Regions from separate parts of the Enterobacter cloacae complex sp. IR5418 genome, predicted to be linked through region 3. Evidence: predicted binding sites of a transcription regulator. Region 3 holds the regulator's gene; each other region holds the start of a gene.

Evidence for each region. Region 3 encodes CRP, which controls carbon source genes, mostly activating them, when cyclic AMP is high. Its sites were predicted from a motif close to ATGTGANNNNNNTCACAT; they were not measured.
Region 1: a site for CRP is predicted at 1,741-1,758, ahead of ACOTX7_RS17590 (PTS mannitol transporter subunit IICBA). Genes of this name have one in related genera too.
Region 2: a site for CRP is predicted at 1,597-1,614, ahead of ACOTX7_RS10610 (glycine dehydrogenase). Genes of this name have one in related genera too.

The regions. Positions count from the first base shown of each region.
Region 1 is NZ_JBMKHS010000025.1:37,323-41,533, forward strand. It holds gene ACOTX7_RS17580 (HlyD family secretion protein) at 1-920, opposite strand, end outside; gene ACOTX7_RS17585 (DUF3302 domain-containing protein) at 923-1,279, opposite strand; gene ACOTX7_RS17590 (PTS mannitol transporter subunit IICBA) at 1,944-3,851, shown strand; gene mtlD (mannitol-1-phosphate 5-dehydrogenase) at 3,954-4,211, shown strand, end outside.
Region 2 is NZ_JBMKHS010000010.1:107,898-112,108, reverse strand. It holds gene ACOTX7_RS10625 (DUF4311 domain-containing protein) at 1-460, opposite strand, end outside; gene ACOTX7_RS10620 (DUF4312 family protein) at 483-782, opposite strand; gene ACOTX7_RS10615 (SFCGS family glycine-rich protein) at 785-1,147, opposite strand; gene ACOTX7_RS10610 (glycine dehydrogenase) at 1,158-1,496, opposite strand; gene ACOTX7_RS10605 (Hok/Gef family protein) at 1,913-2,068, shown strand; gene cybC (cytochrome b562) at 2,139-2,525, opposite strand; gene pmbA (metalloprotease PmbA) at 2,568-3,920, opposite strand; gene yjgA (ribosome biogenesis factor YjgA) at 4,016-4,211, shown strand, end outside.
Region 3 is NZ_JBMKHS010000006.1:167,690-171,900, forward strand. It holds gene ACOTX7_RS07465 (YccS/YhfK family putative transporter) at 1-1,368, opposite strand, end outside; gene crp (cAMP-activated global transcriptional regulator CRP) at 1,426-2,058, opposite strand; gene ACOTX7_RS07475 (OsmC family protein) at 2,369-2,773, shown strand; gene ACOTX7_RS07480 (phosphoribulokinase) at 2,860-3,729, opposite strand; gene ACOTX7_RS07485 (YheU family protein) at 3,760-3,978, opposite strand; gene ACOTX7_RS07490 (hydrolase) at 3,975-4,211, opposite strand, start outside.

The DNA of each region.
Region 1 (4,211 bases), on a different contig from region 3:
TGATAGGTTCCTCCCGGCACCACCGGCAGGATGCTGGTAAGCTTGCCGGAGAACACCCGGCCCGGCAGCGCGTTGAACACCACTTCCGCTTCGTCACCAGGCTTCAGACGCAGTAATGAGTTCTGGCGGAACTGAGCGATAATCTGGCGTTTCTGTTCGGGAATAAACACCATCACCGGACGCAGCGGCAGCGCCGCAGCGTAGGTTCCCGGGCGGATAAGGACCTGCGTGACGTAGCCGTTGCCTGGCGCGCGGACCACCGTCTGTTCCAGGTTATAGGTGGCCTCGGCCAGTTGCGCACGAAGCGAAGCAATTTGCGACTGCTCGCCGTTGACCATACTGTCTAACTGACTCTGGATCTGGGTCTGTTCAGCAACCGAGCCTTTTACCAGCGCATCCTGCGCCAGATAGTTCTGCCGTGCGTTATCGATATCGCTTTCAGAGAACGGATTGACCTTCGCCCGGCTGCCTTTGACGTAGCGCTGATAATCTTTATACAGCCGGTCGCGTTCAGCAGACACGCGGGTCGTGTTGGCCTGCGCCTCAGAGAGCTGGGCTTTAAGTACATCAATATTGTGCGTGGCGGTAACCAGATCGGCTTTCAGCCTGTCGACGCGCGCCTGATACTTACCCGGATCGAGTTTAAATAACACTTCGCCCTTTTTAATAAGCTGGTTATTTTTATGGGTCACTTCACTGACCACGCCAGTGACCTGCGGCGTAATGGGGATTGAAATAACCGCTTTTTGCGCCGTAAAGGTATAGGGATGGTTATAGTTCATTAACAGAATCAGCCCCGCCACAATAAATATTCCGCCTAATGACGCGGTGGCGAGCGTCCACTGATTTACCGGAATACGGAATATTTTAAAAATAGCCCAGGCGAAGGCCACATAGGTCAGAATAATCAACAGATCCATGATTATCGCTCCAGCGTGTTTTTATCGACCACGGGCTGCACGGCGGCGAGCTTTTGCTCAAGCTCGGTGACGCGTTTCGCAAGGGCATCAACGTCAGAGGGTCGGTCTGACGGCTGAATGTGGTTTTGCATACCCCAGCCGCGATCTTCCCGGTACAGCGTGGCCCAAATCCACAGGAAGGGCCAGATGGCATGGAGCGTAAACAGGCTGATCCAGCCAGCCGTATGGATAGCATCCGCATGGGGATGATTACGTTTTTTCGCCATATTATAGGGAATATCATGAATAGCGATGATCCCGTAGAACAGAACCAGGAACACGAAAATTAATATGCCCAGCGCGAAATAGTTGAGAAACATAGTCTCCTCGCTTACACAACGTCAACTCATTAATTGAATAAATTGATGCGCAACCTGATTAATTTATTTATTTTTAAACAAACAGGCTGCGGCTATTATTTCAGAGCCGGGAAGTATCGTTTCTTATAATAACTGCATGCAAGTTTATAAACGTGTCAAAATATAACCTGAATAAAAATATATTTACGCTTACGATATGAGCGTAATCCAGGTTTTCGCTTTTCGCCATACAACATTTTGGCGCATTTGGCTTAGCGATTAATGTTGCTTTTTTACAGGGTGCCGCACTGCGACACGCAGAAAATGACTGCGCTCGCAGCGGGAGGAATCGGAATAAAAATATTTTGTGAATCAAATCACAATCTGGAAACAAACAGCCAACTTAACATTGTGATAGAAATCACAAAACACCGCCCATTTTGGCGTAATTCTGAGCGATGTATTTTTTTTACACACTCATTATGTGATCGCGATCACTTCATTAATATCCTCACCCCCTACATTTACGTGATTCAGATCACACAAAATTCCGCTATCTGGACAGTTGAACGATTCAGTGCCAGATTTCACAGCATCAGAACAGGGCCCGGCTACCTCTGCCGCCGCACATTAACGATAAACCTCGGGCCGCAAGCCTAAGCGTAAACATAAGAAGGGGTGTTTTATGTCATCCGATTTCAAGATCAAAGTGCAAAGCTTTGGTCGTTTCCTCAGCAACATGGTGATGCCAAATATCGGCGCGTTTATCGCGTGGGGTATTATCACCGCATTATTTATTCCGACAGGGTGGTTGCCTAACGAAACGCTGGCGAAACTTGTTGGCCCAATGATTACATACCTGCTGCCGCTGCTTATCGGTTATACCGGTGGTCGTCTGGTGGGCGGTGACCGTGGTGGTGTCGTGGGTGCCATCACAACCATGGGGGTTATCGTCGGTGCGGATATGCCGATGTTCCTCGGTGCGATGATTGCCGGTCCTCTGGGCGGCTGGGCAATTAAGAAATTCGACGTCTGGGTTGATGGCAAGATCAAATCCGGCTTCGAAATGCTGGTGAATAACTTCTCCGCGGGCATCATCGGGATGATCCTCGCGATTCTGGCGTTCCTCGGCATTGGCCCGGCGGTTGAAGTGCTGTCCAAGCTGCTGGCGGCGGGCGTTAACTTCATGGTGGCACACGACATGCTGCCGCTGGCGTCTATCTTCGTTGAACCGGCGAAAATCCTGTTCCTCAACAACGCCATCAACCACGGTATCTTCTCACCGCTGGGTATTCAGCAGTCACACGATCTCGGCAAGTCCATCTTCTTCCTGATTGAAGCGAACCCGGGTCCCGGTATGGGCGTTCTGCTGGCCTATATGTTCTTCGGTCGCGGCAGCGCAAAACAGTCTGCTGGCGGTGCGGCGATCATTCACTTCCTGGGCGGTATTCACGAAATTTACTTCCCGTATGTGCTGATGAACCCACGTCTGATCCTGGCCGTTATTCTCGGCGGTATGACCGGCGTGTTCACCCTGAGCGTGCTGGGCGGTGGTCTGGTGTCTCCTGCTTCTCCAGGCTCTATCCTGGCGGTGCTGGCGATGACCCCGAAAGGCGCCTACTTCGCGAACATCGCGGCGATCTGTGCGGCCATGGCGGTCTCCTTCGTGGTCTCCGCTATCCTGCTGAAAACCAGCAAGGTGAAAGAAGACGACGATATCGAAGCGGCAACCCGTCGTATGCATGACATGAAAGCCGAATCCAAAGGCGCTACGCCGCTGGCGGCGGGTGATGTCTCTAACGACCTGAGCCACGTGCGTAAAATCATCGTGGCCTGTGATGCCGGTATGGGCTCCAGCGCCATGGGTGCGGGCGTGCTGCGTAAGAAAGTGCAGGATGCGAGTCTGACCAACATCTCCGTCACCAACAGCGCGATTAACAGCCTGCCACCGGACGTTGACCTGGTGATCACGCACCGCGATCTGACCGAACGCGCAATGCGTCAGGTGCCGCAGGCGCAGCACATTTCCCTGACCAACTTCCTCGACAGCGGCCTGTACTCCAGCCTGACTGAACGTCTGGTAGCGGCGCAGCGTCATGAAGATAACGAAGTGAAAGTGCGCACCAGCCTGCAAGACAGCTTCGACGAGAGCAACGCGCATCTGTTCAAACTGGGCGCAGAAAACATCTTCCTCGGCCGCACGGCGACCAATAAAGAAGAGGCCATTCGCTTCGCCGGTGAGCAGCTGGTGAAAGGCGGCTACGTTCAGCCAGAATACGTTGACGCGATGCTGGAACGCGAAAAACTGACCCCAACCTACCTGGGTGAATCCATCGCGGTTCCACACGGTACGGTGGAAGCGAAAGATCGCGTGCTGAAAACCGGCGTGGTGTTCTGTCAGTATCCTGACGGCGTACGCTTCGGTGAAGAAGAGGACGACATCGCCCGTCTGGTGATTGGTATCGCCGCTCGCAACAACGAGCATATCCAGGTGATTACCAGCCTGACCAACGCGCTGGACGACGAAACCGTCATCGAGCGCCTGGCCAACACCACCAGCGTGGAAGAAGTTCTGGCCCTGCTCAACAAATAGCAGCGCCTCTTCCCTCTCCCCTTTGGGGAGAGGGCTAGGGTGAGGGGAAAACGTTCCTCACCCCAGCCCTCTCGGGTAAAAACATTGATGAAGGTTAACACTATGAAAGCATTACATTTTGGCGCAGGTAATATCGGTCGTGGCTTTATCGGTAAACTGCTGGCAGACGCGGGCATTACCCTGACATTCGCCGATGTGAATCAGGTGGTTCTGGATGCCCTGAATGCCCGTCATAGCTATCAGGTTCACGTGGTGGGTGAAAACGAGCAGGTTGAAACGGTCTCTGGCGTCAATGCGGTGAGCAGCATTGGCGACGACGTGATCGACCTCATCGCGAACGTTGACCTCGTCACCACTGCC
Region 2 (4,211 bases), on a different contig from region 3:
TGTTGACCAGCAGGTTCGCGGCAGGCACCAGCACCTTCACGGCGGTGACCTGTAGCGCTGCCGGAACGGAGGAGGCGGTCAGGTTAAGGAAGGTCACGACAATCATGCCGATGATGCCGCAGGCAATCGCCATTTTGCGCGGGTCATGCAGCGTTTCGCCGACGTTACGGTTTTTGATCATCAGTGCAGCTGCACCCCAGTTCGGGATGATGCGGTGGTCAACGTCCTGTGTGAAGGCACCTGCGGCCACGGAAGAGGCCCAGGCGTTAAAGAAGAAACCTAACCCAAAGGAGAAGTGGGACGCCGGATCCCCTTCACAGGAGTTCAGTTCCCCCAACGTACGAAACGCGCCCATACCCTGAGTGGTAGGCGCATGAAACATGCGTGCAGCCCCGGCGCCAACACCGACGCCAACCAGGCCGCCAATGATGAGCGATTTTATTAATATAATTAAGAACATCAGTCTGCCCTTTTATGAATAATCAGCGTTGCGTGACGAAATCCACCTGGTCAAGATTGATGGCGGTCACGTTGACGGTCACATCCAGCTCCACGCTGTAGGTGCGTCTTTCCCGGCGCAGAAAGAAGAACAGAAACGCTTCTTTTCGCACCGCTTCTTGCGCCTGAACAACCTGCACATCCTGTGGCTCAATACGCAGTAAGATATGCGGTGAGGCTTTCATCACCGCGGCCTGAACGTGGTTGAGGGCGTCGGCAAAGGCGCGCGCTTTGGCGTCGCCCTTCCCCTTCACTCTCACCGTGGTTGTGAACTGTTCTTTCATGCTTATGCGCCGTACTTCTTCTGCCACGCCTGTACCAGACGCTCGCCCAACTCTTCTTTATCCATAAAGCCGAAGCCCAGCACGTTGCAGCCTTCATTGATGGCGGTCACGCCCTCATCCACGGAGCGCATGCCGTATTTGGCCTTGTAGCCATATTTGGTTTGGGCGGTGATGGCACCCGCGCCGCCGCTGCCGCAGAAGGAGATGCCGAAGGTGGCGTTTTCTGCTTTCATCACGTCACCGAGCTTCATATCCGCTGCCATACCCGGTACGACAACCGCACGTCCGCCAGCCTTTTCCACACCGGCAGCCACTTTCTGACCTTTGCCCAGGCGATCGCCAATTACGACTGTAATCTGTTCCATGTATTGCTCCTTAAAGGTTGTCTTTCGCGACTTCGAAGTGAACGGAGAGCAGCCAGGCTTCTTCATCAGGAAGGTTGCCAAACTGCACTACCACTTCACGGGCAAGCTGCATTGAATCTGGTGAAATTTCGTCGAACAGTTCTGCTTCAACCTCCGGCAGCGGCTCGCCGGTCACGGACCGGTGCGCCATTGCGCGAACGTGGGAGGTCAGCATCTGCTCCTGTACCGCGTTGGGGATGATGTTGTGCCGGGCCAGCAGGGCGTAGACCTGCTGAAGCATGGTGTTCGCGAGCTGTTCTGTTTGCACCGCCTGTTCCCCAACGTCGTTCATTACCGCTCCGTTAATCACTCGTCTTACCCCGTTAATGGCTCTGGAATAAAACTAACGGCGGGGGGGAAATGTTTGTAGCGAGTTGTTTTCCACTTCAAAGTGGAAAGGCGAGCAGCGGCAGTGATCTGTGCCACATAAATGCGGTGAATCTGGATTAATTGCGACATTTGCGTGATGAATATCACGCTATTACGCGGCACTAAACAGGAAAGCAGAGTGGAAAAGATTACGAGCAGGCTCGTAGAAATGTGACGTGGATAAGGTTTTCTTATGGGGATCCGTTAGAGTGGCGGCGGGTGCTTGAGACTGACCGTCTCAGGCATGGGACGGAAAGTGGAAAGCCCCGCCTGATAAAAAATCAGGGCGGGGGCTCGAAACGACACGTCGGACCGTGGAGTTCGCTACCTCGCCCGCTTAAAAGCAAGGAGGCATCCATGAAACGCCAATCCCCAATTATCCGGGTTTTGATGATTGTTGCTTTGACAATAATCATTTTAACGCTGGTGACGAGGAAAACACTGTGCGAGATCCGTTTTCGTAACGGCTCGCTTGAAGTGACAGCGCGGATGGATTGTCGCTCCGGCCAGTAGGGAGCAACGATGCGGGGGCGCATAATGCGCCTCCGCATACGGGGAGAGGACGTACAGCTCAGGCACCCAATTAACGATACTTTTTGTGATACGTGTTGCGGGTCGTCACAAACTGATCGGCTGCCGCCTGGGCTTCCTTCACTTTGCCTTCGTTGGCCAGCTTCAGCGCACCGTCGATCTGGCCGACCAGCACGTCAAAACCGTGACGGTAGTCTTTCATTTCGGCGCTGTCCGCCGCTTTGCTTTCCAGCTTCGGTGGGGTCGCTTTTTGCGCGTCCAGCGCGGCTTCACGCATCTTCGTGAGTGCGTCTTTCATCTCCGCCGCATTGTCGGTTTTCTGCACCACCTTCAGGTTTTGACTGAGGATGTCCATGTTGTCTTCGAGATCGGCAGCAAACGCAGATGAACCAAGAACCAGCGTTGAAGCCACGACGATCGCTAACAGGTGTTTACGCATTGCTCACTTCCTTTTTTATTATTAATCACGCTTTTACGGGTATTATTGCCCGGCGATTTTCATCTCCGGCAGTAATACAGAACCACACTGAATATTGCTGCGTGTTTCAATATCGTTACCGACCGTAACAATATTGCGCCACATGTCCTTGAGGTTGCCGGCGATGGTGATTTCGCTCACCGGATACTGAATTTCGCCGTTTTCGACCCAGAAGCCCGCCGCACCGCGAGAGTAATCGCCGGTGATACCGCTCACGCCCTGCCCCATCAGCTCGGTGACCACCAGGCCGGTGCCCATCTCTTTCAGCATCTGCTCAAAGTTGAGACCCTGTCCGGCAATGCGCCAGTTGTGGATCCCGCCCGCGTGCCCGGTGCTTTTCAGCCCCAGCTTGCGCGCAGAGTAGTTGGTCAGCAGCCACTGGGTCAGCACGCCATCTTTCACGATATCACGGCGTTTCGTGCGCACGCCTTCGCTGTCGAACGGCGTCGAGGCCAGCCCTTTCAGCAGGTGCGGATGTTCTTCGATGGTCAGCCATTCCGGCAGGATCTGCTTGCCCAGCGAGTCGAGCAGGAAGGTCGATTTACGGTACACCGAACCGCCCGCAATCGCCCCCACCAGATGACCAAACAGGCCCGTCGCCACTTCATTGGCAAAAATGACCGGGGCTTTCATCGTGGAGAGTTTACGCGGCGAAAGGCGTGACAGCGTGCGTTCGGCGCACTCCTTACCCACCCACTCCGGAGACTGCAAATCCCCCAGCGCGCGGCCAATGGTATACGCGTAATCACGCTCCATGTCGCCGTTCTCTTCGGCGATGACGCAGCTGGAAAGCGAGTGACGGGTTGAGCAGTACCCCTGCAACATGCCGTGGGAATTACCGAACACTTTGATGCCGTAGTGGCTGTTAAAGCTGCCGCCTTCGGTATTGGTGATGCGTTTGTCAGCCTGTAAAGAGGCCTGCTCGGCACGCGCGGCCAGCTCAATGGCTTCATCCGGCGTCACTTCCGCCGGGTGGAACAGATCGAGATCCGGCGCGTCAAACGCCAGCAGCTCTTTATCGGCCACGCCAGCGTAAGGATCCGGGGAGGTGTAACGGGCGATATCCAGCGCCGCCTGCACCGTACGGGCGATGGCATCCGGGCTGAGATCGGTAGACGACGCGCTGCCTTTGCGATTCTGGTGATACACCGTGATCCCCAGCGCGCCATCGCTGTTAAATTCTACATTCTCCACTTCGCCATAGCGGGTACTCACGCTAATGCCGGTGGTTTTGCTGACCGCCACTTCGGCGCCATCTGATTTACCTGAAGCGAGCGTCAGCGCGGTGGAGACGGCTTCTTCCAGGATCTTACGCTGCGCTTCAACTTGTGAGGTTACTTTCATCGCAAATGCCATACTGTAAGAGAGAGTTAAGTGAAGTCTAACAGAGAACCGTTTTTCAGTGCGCGTCTTAACTGGTAACATTAGCCTCTTTTTTTAAGGAGCCTGACATGACTAAGCAGCCCGAAGACTGGCTCGACGACGTTCCCGGTGATGACATCGAAGACGAAGATGATGAGATCATCTGGGTCAGTAAAAGTGAAATTAAACGTGACGCCGAAGAGTTAAAACAGCTTGGCGCAGAAATGGTAGAACTGGGTAAAAACGCGCTGGATAAGATCCCGCTTGACCAGGATCTGCGTGATG
Region 3 (4,211 bases):
GTTTTTGCGGATGATCAGGTAACTCACCAGCGTGATCGCCAGCATACCGGCCAGGGTATAGCCCTCCGGCACATGGAAGTGCAGCGTCACGCCCGCGATAATCAGCCCCGCCATCGTCCCGCCCGCCCGATGCAGAATGCGTACCCGCGTGGCGCCATAGCCGTTCTGGGTAACAAACAGCACGGTCATTAAGATCCAGTAGGGTTTCGGCAGGTGCAGGGCCACTCCCATCAGGCTGGCGATGCTCAGCATCACACTGATGCGCGCGGCGTTGCGCAGGGCGGAAGACTTCAGTGAAAGATAGCTTTTGAGGGCGGGCAGCAGCGGCAGCCGTTTTTGCTTATCGGCCATCAGGTCCCGGGCATAAAGCGGGCGCTGGGTGCGCAACACCCGGGCGATGCGGCTGAAATGCCAGGCGGCAAACTGCCCGACCGGGTTATCCGCGTGCTGACGCGCAATCTTTTCCAGCGCGCCGAGCTGTTTGTCCATGTTAAAGCGCGTCGGGTAGCGGTGATAGAGGATATCGTCAGCCAGCACCCGCAGGCGCGCCGCGACGGTCTGCGCGTTCCAGCGGATCACCGCTTCCGCATGGCTGCGCTCCACCAGCTTTTGCACCTCTTCCGGATTATGAAGGCTGACGGAGATATGCTCCTGCAAATCCAGCCCGACTTGGAAGGTACGCAGCAGCCGCTTGTATTCATGATTTTTGTTGGCGGCAAGCATGTGCAACTGCTGATAGCACTGGCTGATGAGATCCACCACTTTTTGCTGACGCGCCAGCAGCGGCGGCAGGGATTTTTCCGGGTCGGTATGTTGAGTGAGCAGGGTGTATTTTGCTTCGCAGTATTCAGCAAGCTGCACGTAGAGCAGGCTCAGGGATTCGCGCAGCGGCTGTTCCCGCCACAGCCAGAACCAGAACCAGTTAAACAGGCCGTACCATAATGTCCCCAGGGCGTAGATCAGTAGCGGCTCCCACACCGGCATATTGCCCGCAAGGCTTAAGGTGAAGATGGCGGCAATCAGCGACGCGGGAAGCAGGCGGGCGTGCAGCGAGCTGATTTCCGCGGTGACGCCGAGCGTCATCGCCAGCACGGTCAGGATCAGCGGCAGCGGGATATCACGAGCCAGCAAAAGCTGTACGGCAAGGCTACAGCCCGCAAACAGGCAGCCGCCGATAATCAGACGTTTAAAAAAGCGTTTATGCGGCGTATCCAGACCGGCAATGTTGCAGCAGGCGGGGACGAGGGAAAACAGCAGGCCTTGCTGAAGATGTCCGAGGATCAGGCCCACGGCCACGGGAAGACACAACACCAGCGTTTGTCGCAGTGCGTAGTTAACTTCCGGGTGATAGATCAGCCTGCGCCACATGGGGAGTAGAGACAAAAACGGCGTGCCACCCTGCGGCGGCACGCCGTTTGACCACAATTAACGGGTTCCGTAAACCACGATAGTTTTACCGTGGGCAGAGATCAGGTTCTGATCTTCCAGCATCTTCAGGATACGGCCCACTGTTTCACGGGAGCAGCCGACGATCTGACCGATTTCCTGGCGGGTAATTTTAATTTGCATGCCGTCAGGGTGGGTCATGGCGTCTGGCTGTTTCGCCAGGTTCAACAGCGTCTGCGCAATACGACCGGTCACGTCCAGGAAGGCGAGGTTACCCACCTTCTCAGAGGTCACTTGCAGACGGCGTGCCATCTGGGAAGAAAGACGCATCAGGATGTCAGGGTTGACCTGAATCAGCTGACGGAATTTCTTGTAAGAAATTTCAGCCACTTCACATGCTGTTTTTGCACGAACCCAGGCGCTACGTTCCTGGCCTTCTTCAAACAGGCCCAGTTCACCGATAAAATCGCCCTGGTTCAGATAAGAAAGGATCATCTCTTTCCCTTCTTCATCTTTGATCAGCACGGCCACCGAGCCTTTAACGATGTAATACAACGTTTCCGCCTTTTCACCCTGGTGAATCAGCGTGCTCTTTGATGGGTACTTATGAATGTGGCAATGAGACAAGAACCATTCGAGAGTCGGGTCTGTTTGCGGTTTGCCAAGCACCATGCGCTGTTATCCTCTGTTATAAGCTGTCACCAGAGTCATAAGATGCATCCGGACTCTGGGGTTGCAATCGAATTCTTACCCATACCTGGGAAGTCGGCTGTCGTAACGTTTCGCAGCCAGTAAAGTTTGATGTCCTCTGCATACATGTGTAACGTCAATGTATTACTGTAGCATCCAGAGTGTTTTAGCATAGCTTTCGCCGCGTGTCTCCTGGTGTCTCGCTTCAGCATGACGCAGGTCGCCTTCCGTTGCGAGAAATGTAACGTACACGTAATCTGTCATAAAAAATGCAACGTTGGAGTGAGTGAATATGCAAGCGCGTGTGAAATGGGTTGAAGGGTTAACGTTCCTGGGCGAGTCTGCTTCCGGGCACCAGGTTTTGATGGATGGCAACTCCGGTGATAAAGCGCCAAGCCCAATGGAAATGGTGCTGATGGCGGCAGGGGGATGCAGTGCGATCGACGTGGTGTCGATCCTGCAAAAAGGCCGTCATGACGTGACCGGTTGTGAAGTGAAGCTGACGTCGGAACGTCGCGAAGAGGCGCCACGCCTGTTTACCCATATCAATCTGCACTTTATCGTCACCGGCAAAGCGCTGAAGGACGCGGCGGTGTCACGCGCGGTAGATCTCTCTGCGGAGAAGTACTGCTCTGTGGCGTTGATGCTGGAAAAAGCGGTAAACATCACCCATTCGTATGAAGTGATCGAGGCGTAATCTTTTGGCGGGTGGCGCTTCGCTGACCCGCCCTACAACTGCACGCCCGTAGGCCCGGTAAGCGCAGCGCCATCCGGCAACAGGCGTCACGCGATCTGCTTTCCTTCCATCAGCCGCTGCACCAGCGGTGTCATAATCAGCTCCATCGCCAGCCCCATTTTTCCGCCCGGCACCACTAACGTATTCATGTGCGAAATAAACGAACCCTGTAGCATCGCCAGCAGCCAGGGGTAATCAATGCCTTCCAGGTTGCGGAAGTGGATCACCACAAAGCTCTCGTCCAGCGACGGGATGCTTTTTGCGGCGAACGGGTTGGAGGTGTCCACGGTGGGGACGCGCTGGAAGTTAATGTGGGTGCGGGAGAACTGTGGCGTCAGGAAGTTGATGTAGTCTTCCATGGAGCGCACAACCGAGTCCATGACCGCCTCGCGCGAATGGCCGCGCTCGCTCATGTCACGCGTCAGCTTCTGGATCCACTCAAGGTTAACGATCGGCACCACCCCCACCAGCAAATCCACATGGCGCGCCACGTCGTGCTGAGGCGTCACCACGCCGCCGTGCAATCCTTCGTAAAACAGCACGTCAGTCGGTTCCGGCAGCGGTTGCCAGGGCGTGAATGTGCCGGGAACCTGGTTCCAGGGCACGGCTTCATCGTAGGTGTGCAGATACTTGCGGGACTGCCCGGTGCCGCTCTGCCCGTATTCGCGGAAGGTTTGCTCCAGCAGGCCGAAGTCATTCGCCTCCGGGCCGAAGTAGCTGATGTGTTTACCCAGATCGCGCGCCTTGCGGATGGCCATATCCATCTCCGGGCGCGTGTAGCGGTGAAAGCTGTCGCCCTCTACCTCTGCCGCCCGTAAGTTAAGCTGGGCGAAGATCTTGCGGAAGGCGAGGCTGGTGGTAGTGGTACCCGCCCCACTCGAACCCGTAACGGCAATAACCGGATGTCTGGCAGACATAGCAACTCCCTGACTGGAAAAGTGTAAAGATCAGCCATGAAACGCGTTGCGGGGCATGATATTGACCGTCTCATGCAGTTCGGACCATACCAGCACCACGTCGCCGCTTTTAAGCTGGCGCTTAACATCGTTGACCTTTTGTTCAAGCGAACGTTCATGTTCACCATAATCGGTGCCTTCGCGCAAGACAAAGCTTTCAATCAGATTATCGAGCGTTTCGGGAGAGAGATCCTGCCAGGGAATAATCATTTTTTACCGTCCAGATAAGCCGTTAACCAGTCGGGAATACGCGTCTCAAGCCACATTTTTGGCCGACGCAGCGTGCCGCCAACAAAGCCGACGTGTCCGCCGAACTGGGTGAGCTGATACTCCACGTTGGCCGGCAGATGTTCGGGCGCGGGGATCGAGTGATGATCCATAAACGGGTCATCTTTGGCGTGGATAATCAGCGTAGGTTTCGTGATTTGATTCAGTAAAGGCAT